DNA from 4 places in the Bacillus sp. K7 genome. Region 1 is predicted to be linked to each of the others. Evidence: riboswitches for the same ligand, from Rfam matches in the RefSeq annotation. Region 1 holds a riboswitch; each other region holds the start of a gene.
What was found. A riboswitch is a leader RNA that binds a small molecule or an ion and turns the genes downstream of it on or off. The one in region 1 is predicted to bind S-adenosylmethionine.
Positions count from the first base shown of each region.

Region 1 (2,199 bases):
GGCAAACGGCCCGTACGGCTGTATATCTCTTCCTGATTGGGTATACTCTCCTCCCACTCACGGCCGCGGTTATCAATGTTCGGCAGCCCGAGAAAAGAGTCGCCGTTTTGATCGATCAGCACAATCCCTTGTCTTTGACTCGTCGATGTCAAACCAATGATGTCAATATTACTTGAACGAGAGAGCGCACGTTTTGCCAGTTTTATTACTTGCTCCCACAGCACCTGAGGGGAAAAATAACGGCTGTCCGGGTAAAGCGTCTCAGTGGAATAGACAATGTCCTCCCGTTCAACTGTTTGGACTCGACCCGATACACTCACGACAGCTACTCTCGCATTGCCTGTGCCGATATCGAAAACGAGATAGCCTTTTTGTTTTGTCATTCCGTTAGCCTCCTTTCTTTTCCCTCTGTTTTTAGTACATCTTTGTTATATAGTGTTGGAAGATGAAGAGTTTTTTCAGCCTGCCACTTTTTGAGGGCATCATTCAGGATCGTCACATGATGATCCTCCACTTCAAAAGTTGCTCCAGCGAGATGCGGTGTTGCCAGAACATTAGGCAATGAAATGAATTCGTAATCTGATTCCTCTGGAGGTTCATGATAAAAAACGTCCAAAATCGCTCCTCTGATGTTATGTTCTTTTAATGCAGATAAAAGATCCTCACGGTTTACCACAACTGCTCTTGACGTATTGATGAAAATCGCACTCTCTTTCATCAGATCAAAATACGTCCGATCAATAAGTCCCACTGTTTCCTCGGTACGAGGCAGATGGACTGAAACGATATCACTGTCTGAAAACACCGTTTTAAGAGATACGTTTTCATAGTGAGGATGATCGTCTTGCACGTATGGATCGTAATACTTTATTTTACAGTCAAACGCGGTCAGCAGTTTTGCAATCCTTTGCCCAACCGCGCCGAACCCAACCATGCCGACCGTTTTCCCCGTTAATTCATTCCCTTTGAATTTGACATAGGCCTGCAAGTAATCGCTGTCCCATTTTCCATCCTTCAGCCATTGATTAGAGGCGCTGGTATGACGGAGAAAGGAAATCACATTGCCGATAAACATTTCAGCAACAGCTTGTGCATTCCGCCCGGGTGTATAGAAAACGGGTATGCCCTTTTTTGACGCTGCGGCCACGTCCACATTGGAGGGCATGCCTCTGCATACGCCCACAAATGAAAGTTCTGGAACAGATGCAAATACGCTTTCTGATACGTGGTCAAGCTCAGTAATCAATCCTATCGCATGTGTTTCTTTTAGTAGCTGAATGAGTTCATCTTCCCGGTATGCCTGGCCTTGTTCCTTCCAGGAGTGATAAGCAACCGAGCCGAACAAGTTTTCAAGCTCTTTTCGTCCTTCTTTGTTGTACGGTGCTGTAACCAAAACCGTCATGGTGCAAAACATCCTTTTCATCATATTTTTTCATAAAAAAAATCTCTTCCCGAAGATGGAAAGAGATTCATGTATAAGCGCATGCCCTGTTTAGAGACAGACGCCGGTATAAACCTTGCTTTCCTATCTTTCAAGCTGACGCTTGCTGGAATTGGCACAATAATGTTGCCGAGGTTTCATAGGGCCAGTCCCTCCACCTCTCTGGATAGAAAATGTTGAGTATGTAATTTTCAGAATAAAGAATACGTTTATCATAAAGAAGTCTCAGATTGTTGTCAATCTCTTTTTTCAGAATTGACGTTATCATCGGAAATGTTATAATTCTTACAAAATATTTAACTAGAGAGAGGTACTGGGCCATGAAATCATTTGCCACACAACAAAACGGCATTTTTAAATCGGTTTGCTCGCTGGACTGCCCGGATCAGTGCGGATTGCTAATACATAAAAAAGATGGAAAAATAGTGAAAGTGCAAGGTGATCCTGACCATCCTGTCACAGCCGGTAACATATGCAACAAAGTCCGAAACATGACGGAGCGCATCTATGATGAAAAGCGGCTGACGACACCGCTCAAAAGGACTGGCCCAAAAGGACAAGCGATATTTGAACCGATCTCTTGGGAAGAGGCGATCGATACCATCACCGCACGCTGGAAACAGCTGATTGATGAAGATGGCGCTGAAAGCATACTTCCATACAGTTTTTACGGAAATATGGGGAAATTAACAGCTGAAGGAATGGACCGCCGCTTCTTTTATCGTCTGGGCTCAAGCCAGCTTGAACGGACAATTTGC
Region 1 covers NZ_CP096406.1:1,952,436-1,954,634, forward strand. The annotation lists gene M1D98_RS09775 (FGGY-family carbohydrate kinase) at 1-383, opposite strand, end outside; gene M1D98_RS09780 (2-hydroxyacid dehydrogenase) at 380-1,426, opposite strand; SAM riboswitch class I at 1,523-1,614, opposite strand; gene M1D98_RS09785 (molybdopterin oxidoreductase family protein) at 1,762-2,199, shown strand, end outside.

Region 2 (2,199 bases), 570 kb from region 1:
CCCTTGGCGGACCGAGCGATGTGCCAGAATTAAAAGAAGCGGTGAAAAACGCCGTCAAAAACGGAGTGCTTGTCGTTTGCGCAGCGGGTAATGAAGGTGACGGAAATGAACGAACAGAAGAGCTTTCCTACCCTGCGGCTTATAATGAAGTCATCGCGGTTGGATCTGTTTCCATAGCGCGTGAATTATCAGAATTTTCTAACGCAAATAAAGAGATCGATCTTGTGGCTCCGGGAGAACAGATCTTATCGACCCTTCCTAACAAGAAGTACGGAAAACTCACCGGCACTTCAATGGCTGCCCCTCATGTCAGCGGAGCGCTTGCTTTAATCAAAAGCTATGAAGAAGAATCTTTTCAAAGAAAACTTTCTGAAACTGAGGTTTATGCACAGCTGATCCGCAGAACACTCCCTCTTGATATTGCAAAAACGCTGGCAGGTAATGGCTTCCTATATTTAACCGCTCCTGATGAGCTGGCAGAAAAAGCAGAGCAATCACATTTAATGACCCTATAAAATTATTTTTCTTATATAACATAATCCAAATATAGTAAATATAATTTCAAATTCTATGTTGACAACAAATTTGGATTACTGTTAAGATTACCAACAAATGATTTAACTTTTCAAAAAATTAATAACATTTTCTCTTATCGAGAGTTGGGCGAGGGATTGGCCTTTTGACCCCAACAGCAACCGACCGTAATTCCATTGTGAAATGGGGCGCACTGCTTTTCGCGCCGAGACTGATGTCTCATAAGGCACGGTGCTAATTCCATCAGATTGTTCTGAGAGATGAGAGAGGCAGTGTTTTACGCAGAAAAGCCTCTTTCTCTCATGGGAAAGAGGCTTTTTATTGTGAGAAAACCTCTTAGCGGCCTGCATCCGCGGGTTAACGAGAGTGTTTTACATATAAAGGAGGAGAAACAATGACAACCATCAAAACATCGAATGTAGGATTCCCGAGAATTGGACTGAACAGAGAATGGAAAAAAGCACTTGAAGCGTATTGGAAAGGCAGCACTGATAAAGATACGTTTTTAAAGCAAATCGACGACCTATTTTTATCCGCAGCAAAAACACAAATTGACCAGCAGATTGATGTTGTGCCTGTTTCTGATTTCACACAGTATGACCATGTACTCGATACAGCAGTCAGCTTCAACTGGATTCCGAAACGGTTCAGACATTTGACTGACGCTGCCGATACATACTTTGCGATCGCCCGCGGAATAAAAGACGCCGTATCCAGTGAAATGACAAAATGGTTTAATACAAATTACCATTACATCGTTCCGGAATATGACGAGAGCATTGAATTCCGCCTGACAAGAAACAAACAGCTCACAGATTACCGCCGGATCAAACAGGAATACGGCGTGGAAACAAAACCTGTGATTGTTGGCCCTTATACGTTCGTCACGCTTGCTAAGGGATATGAACCCTCTGAAGCAAAAGCGATCCAAAAACGCCTTGTGCCGTTATATGTACAGCTTCTGAAAGAGCTTGAAGAAGAAGGCGTAAAATGGGTTCAAATCGATGAGCCGGCGCTCGTCACCGCCTCTAGCGAGGATGTCAGCGGCGCAAAAGAATTATTTGAAAGCATCACAGGTGAGCTTTCCTCCTTGAATGTGCTTTTGCAGACGTATTTTGATTCTGTTGATGCCTATGAAGAGCTGATCTCTTACCCGGTACAAGGAATCGGCCTTGATTTCGTTCACGATAAAGGCAGAAACCTGGAACAGCTGAAAACACACGGGTTTCCAGCAGACAAAGTGCTGGCAGCCGGCGTTATCGACGGACGCAACATTTGGAAAGCGGATCTCGAGGAACGCCTTGATGCCGTTCTTGATATTCTGAGCACTGCAAAGGTTGATGAACTGTGGATTCAGCCTTCCAGCAGCCTGCTGCACGTTCCGGTAGCGAAGCACCCTGATGAGCATCTGGAGAAGGATCTGCTGAACGGCTTATCCTATGCAAAAGAAAAACTAGCCGAGCTGACAGCTTTGAAAGAAGGCTTGGTATCAGGAAAAGCGGCGATCAGCGAACAGATTCAGCAGGCGAAAACTGATATCCAGGCGCTCAAACAGTTTGCAACAGGCGCACATTCTGAACAAAAGAAAGAGCTTGAGCAACTAACCGATAAAGACTTTAAGCGCCCAATTCCGTTTGAAGAACGTTTAGCCGTGCAAAATGAATC
Region 2 covers NZ_CP096406.1:1,380,290-1,382,488, reverse strand. The annotation lists gene isp (serine protease Isp) at 1-515, shown strand, start outside; SAM riboswitch class I at 647-801, shown strand; gene metE (5-methyltetrahydropteroyltriglutamate--homocysteine S-methyltransferase) at 929-2,199, shown strand, end outside.
Region 2: it holds a riboswitch for S-adenosylmethionine, as region 1 does, so the genes downstream of both, metE (5-methyltetrahydropteroyltriglutamate--homocysteine S-methyltransferase) here and M1D98_RS09780 (2-hydroxyacid dehydrogenase) in region 1, are expected to answer to the same signal.

Region 3 (2,199 bases), 800 kb from region 1:
ACGTATCAAGGCCCATTAAATGTGACTGCAAGCCGATAATGTTTCGGTCACGGCATGTAATATGGACAAGGGAGCGCATATCGAGCTGCTGCTTCACAAGAGCGCCGCAGGCAACATTGCTGATTCGCGGAGTAGCCAGAGAATTGTCGGCGAGCGTCAGGGCGTTGATTCCTGCTTCTTTCAATTCGGCAGCGGCGGACAAAAACGTATCAAAGCTCAATTTTTTCGGCGGGTCCAGCTCTACGATGATGGAGCGTTTTTCAACTGCGATCTCATTTAAACCGGGCTCTGTCCGCTCATGCTGAACAGAAATACATTCTTTAGCAGGGACTTTGACTTCTTTTTCAGTAATGGGGGCAAGCCCGCCAACCGCTTCCGCCATTGCCTGAATGTGATTTGGCGTGGTGCCGCAGCAACCGCCGATAATCCGCGCGCCTTGCTTGCGGAATTCTAAGGCGCTGTTTTGAAAATATGTGTCGTCTGTTTCATAGACGAGCCGTCCCTCTTCCAGCGAAGGAAGACTGCTGTTCGGATAAACGGATAAAAACACATCATCAAAAATCGGCACTTCGCTTAGCGCTTCAATCATGTGATAAGGGCCGAGCCGGCAGTTAATGCCGACGATATCAGCCCCGAGATCCGCGATTGACCGCAATGCTTCAGAAAGCGGTGTCCCGTCCTGCAGTACACCTTGCTCGTGCATGGAGACGTTAAGCATAATCGGAAGGGCGGTCTCTTTGCGCGCAATTTTCAGCACTTCACGGGCTTCTTCTAAATCATAATACGTCTCCAACAGCAAGCCGTCCGGTTGTTCATGCAGGAGCAGGTACAGCTGCTCGCGAAAGCTGCGTTTGATTTCGTCAAGGCTGTACGCGTTTTTATTAAATGTGCGGATGCCGCCCATTGTCCCCAAAATGTACGCATCGCCTGCTGAAGCCCGCGCAATCTTCACTGCCTCCTGATTCATTTTTTTAATGTCACCCTCAAGCCCGTGCCTGGATAATTTAATATAATTGGCTCCGTACGTATTTGTTTGAATGATATTGGCTCCAGCCTCAACGTACGCTTTATGTATGCGCTGAATTTCCTCCGGCTTTGAAATGTTGAGTTCCTCAAAGCACCTGTCAATGCCGTAGGAGTAGAGGAGCGTCCCCATGGCGCCGTCACCGATTAACACCTGTTTTTGCAAATCTTCTAAAAGTCCCATTGTCTGCCTCCTTTATTCACATTCAGCAAGGAAAAAAGAGAAATAAAAAAAGTCCTCTTAAGAAGAAGACTTTGTCAGTGATTTTGTCTCTTCTTATCTTCCAAGCTGTTCGAGCTTGCTGGATTTAGCACCTTGGTCATGGCTGAACGCCATTACACCGGTTGCTGAAGCTTCGTCGGGCCAGTCCCTCTGCTTCTCTTGATAAGAACGGATATGAAGTTTTCGTATAAGGAAATGCCAAAAGCTGCGGGGCTTTTTCCCTTTCTCCAAATTTACCGAAAATAAAGACAATAATCAATAGGATTCAGAAAATTTATCTGAAATTTATAAATTGAACGTCAATTGGCAAATCTGCGCCTCTCACTGCTGTGATAATCTGCTGCAGATCATCCTTGTTTTTACCGGTTACACGAACTTGATCATCCTGCACTTGTGACTTTACTTTCAATCCGGAGTTTTTGATGATCGCATTAACTTTTTTGGCATTATCCTTGTCAATGCCTTGAACAAGTTTGGCGCGCTGGCGCACCGTTCCGCCTGACGCGCTTTCAATCTTGCCGTAATCAATGTTTTTTGTCGGCACGTTTCGCTTAATCAATTTACTGACCAGCACGTCTTTCAGCTGGCTTAATTTAAATTCGTCATCAGAAACGAGGACAAGCTCCTCTTTATCTAAAGTAATATCGCTTTTGCTGCCTTTAAAGTCATAGCGTGTGCTGATTTCCTTGAGTGCGATTTGGATCGCGTTTTGCACTTCAGGCAACTCGACCTTGGATACAATATCAAATGAACTTTCTTTTGCCATATGAAAACCTCCATAACATTTAACTTATGAGTTGATTATAGTAGAATAAAGAGAAACTTCCAACAGAACAAAGAATCAATTTGTGATGATTGGAAAAAATGTTAACAGAATCCGCGGAAAACAAGCGGAACAGGAAGGACGATAGCATGAGACCAGGGCAGCAACTAACCTTGAGTATAGATCACCA
Region 3 covers NZ_CP096406.1:1,156,786-1,158,984, forward strand. The annotation lists gene M1D98_RS05780 (bifunctional homocysteine S-methyltransferase/methylenetetrahydrofolate reductase) at 1-1,207, opposite strand, end outside; SAM riboswitch class I at 1,298-1,415, opposite strand; gene M1D98_RS05785 (YajQ family cyclic di-GMP-binding protein) at 1,521-2,012, opposite strand; gene M1D98_RS05790 (CvfB family protein) at 2,111-2,199, shown strand, end outside.
Region 3: it holds a riboswitch for S-adenosylmethionine, as region 1 does, so the genes downstream of both, M1D98_RS05780 (bifunctional homocysteine S-methyltransferase/methylenetetrahydrofolate reductase) here and M1D98_RS09780 (2-hydroxyacid dehydrogenase) in region 1, are expected to answer to the same signal.

Region 4 (2,199 bases), 1.1 Mb from region 1:
GAATTTGAATGTCCATACTATTTTTCTTGAAAGAAAGCCCCGAGGTGTATAGCATGAAAGAACTCCAGGAATATGAACTTGAGCACATTTCTGATGATGTGTATCTTCTATATTTATATACTCCATTTTGCGGCACTTGCCAGCTTGCAAGCAAAATGCTGACAGTCGTGAAAGAAATGCTCCCTGATGTCGCCTTCTATCAAAACAATGTCAATTATTCTCCGACTTTCGCAAAAGCGTATCAAATTGAGAGCGTTCCTTGTTTTCTGCTGTTTAAAGGCGGAAAAGTGGTCGAAAGAGGATATGCGTTTCATTCCGTTTCTTATTTATATGAGCTGATAAAACAAAAATCATCTTCCGCATCCTATTTATGACATATTTCTCAGCGCATTCCAATGAAATTGTCGTTCGTTTTATAAAGGGGTTCATATGCTAAAGAGAGAAATGTCTATGTATGACCAACAAATAGGAGGTTGTACATATGGAGAAAGCGGAAGTTTTAGAAGATGAGTATCAGCATCTGTTTTTAAGACCCCTTTTGAGCGCTTCAACATTGCTCATTACCTTCCAAGGAGAAACAGAAGCCTTAACCGTCTCAATAAACGAACAGGGAGAAATGAAAGAAATTTCTCAGCGCCAAACGTCCAACCTGACCTTTTACGGAAACCAATCCGAAATCATTCATTTATTGCACGGAGATATTTCCCTTCAGCATCTGATTCAGAGCGGAAGCCTGAAAGTTAAGGGGTCCTTCAGAGCCCTGTTAAAGCTAGAAGCGATTCTCTGGCTGACGAATGGTTTTTTTCAGAGGATTGCAAAGAATTAAAAAATAGCAAATTATTATAATAGTAAAAGTTGACATCATTTATTTTATTGACATGCAAACATCCGCCATGCTATTCTACATTAAGAATTTCCGGACGAAAAAGACTATATATTTCTCTTATCAAGAGAGGTGGAGGGAAGTGCCCTATGAAGCCCGGCAACCATCAACGCTGTTGAAATGGTGCCAATTCACACGAAGCGTTCAGCTTTGAAAGATGAGAGAAAGGCGTTTTATATAAGCCTTTCTGCTCACATGTGCAGAAAGGTTTTTCTTTTGCAGAAAATCCCGGAAGATTTCTTAGAATAGTGTTAAGGCAGGTGATTGCTTTGATCAATCTTCAAGATGTTTCAAAAGTCTATAAGTCGAAACATGGAGATGTCAATGCTGTCCAAAATGTCTCGCTTTCCATCAAAAAAGGTGAGATTTTTGGAATTATAGGATATAGCGGAGCTGGAAAAAGTTCCTTAATCCGTCTGCTGAACGGCCTTGAGAAACCAACCTCAGGAACCGTGGAAGTAGCGGGAACCAAGATTAATGAAGTAAACGGACGCGGGTTAAGAAAAGCACGCCATAACATCAGCATGATTTTCCAGCATTTCAATTTGCTGTGGTCGCGGACGGTCAGAGATAATATCATGTTTCCTCTGGAAATTGCCGGGGTGAAAAAGAACGAGCGTATCAAGCGCGCCAATGAACTGATTAAACTGGTAGGTTTAGAAGGAAAAGAAAAATCTTATCCTTCTCAGCTGAGCGGCGGACAAAAGCAGCGTGTCGGAATCGCCAGAGCGCTCGCAAACAATCCGAAGGTTCTCCTTTGTGATGAAGCGACATCAGCATTAGATCCGCAAACGACTGATTCAATTTTGGATCTATTGTCCGATATTAATGATAGACTCGGTTTGACAATTGTGCTGATCACGCATGAAATGCATGTGATCCGCAAAATCTGCAACAGAGTCGCTGTCATGGAAAACGGAAAGGTTGTGGAAGAAGGCGAAGTTCTTGATGTCTTCAAAAACCCGAAAGAAGACATGACAAAACGGTTTGTTCAGCAGGTGACAGAGCCGGAAGAAACGAAAGAAACGCTTCAGCACCTTCTTGATGAAACAGCATCAGGAAAAACGGTTCAGCTCACATTTGTCGGTGATTCGGCTGAACAGCCTCTGATTACAGAGATGATCAGAAACTTTAATGTCAGCGTCAATATTTTGCAAGGGAAAATTTCGCAAACGAAGGATGGAGCTTACGGTTCACTGTTCATCCACATTGACGGTGACGAGGAAGAAGTGCAAAACGTGATCCGGTTCATTAATGACAAACAGGTAAAAGCAGAGGTGATCACGAATGTTTGAAACATATTTTCCGAATGTTGA
Region 4 covers NZ_CP096406.1:3,052,758-3,054,956, reverse strand. The annotation lists gene M1D98_RS15670 (toprim domain-containing protein) at 1-52, shown strand, start outside; gene M1D98_RS15665 (thioredoxin family protein) at 54-374, shown strand; gene M1D98_RS15660 (SCP2 sterol-binding domain-containing protein) at 482-826, shown strand; SAM riboswitch class I at 941-1,047, shown strand; gene metN (methionine ABC transporter ATP-binding protein MetN) at 1,153-2,178, shown strand; gene metP (methionine ABC transporter permease MetP) at 2,171-2,199, shown strand, end outside.
Region 4: it holds a riboswitch for S-adenosylmethionine, as region 1 does, so the genes downstream of both, metN (methionine ABC transporter ATP-binding protein MetN) here and M1D98_RS09780 (2-hydroxyacid dehydrogenase) in region 1, are expected to answer to the same signal.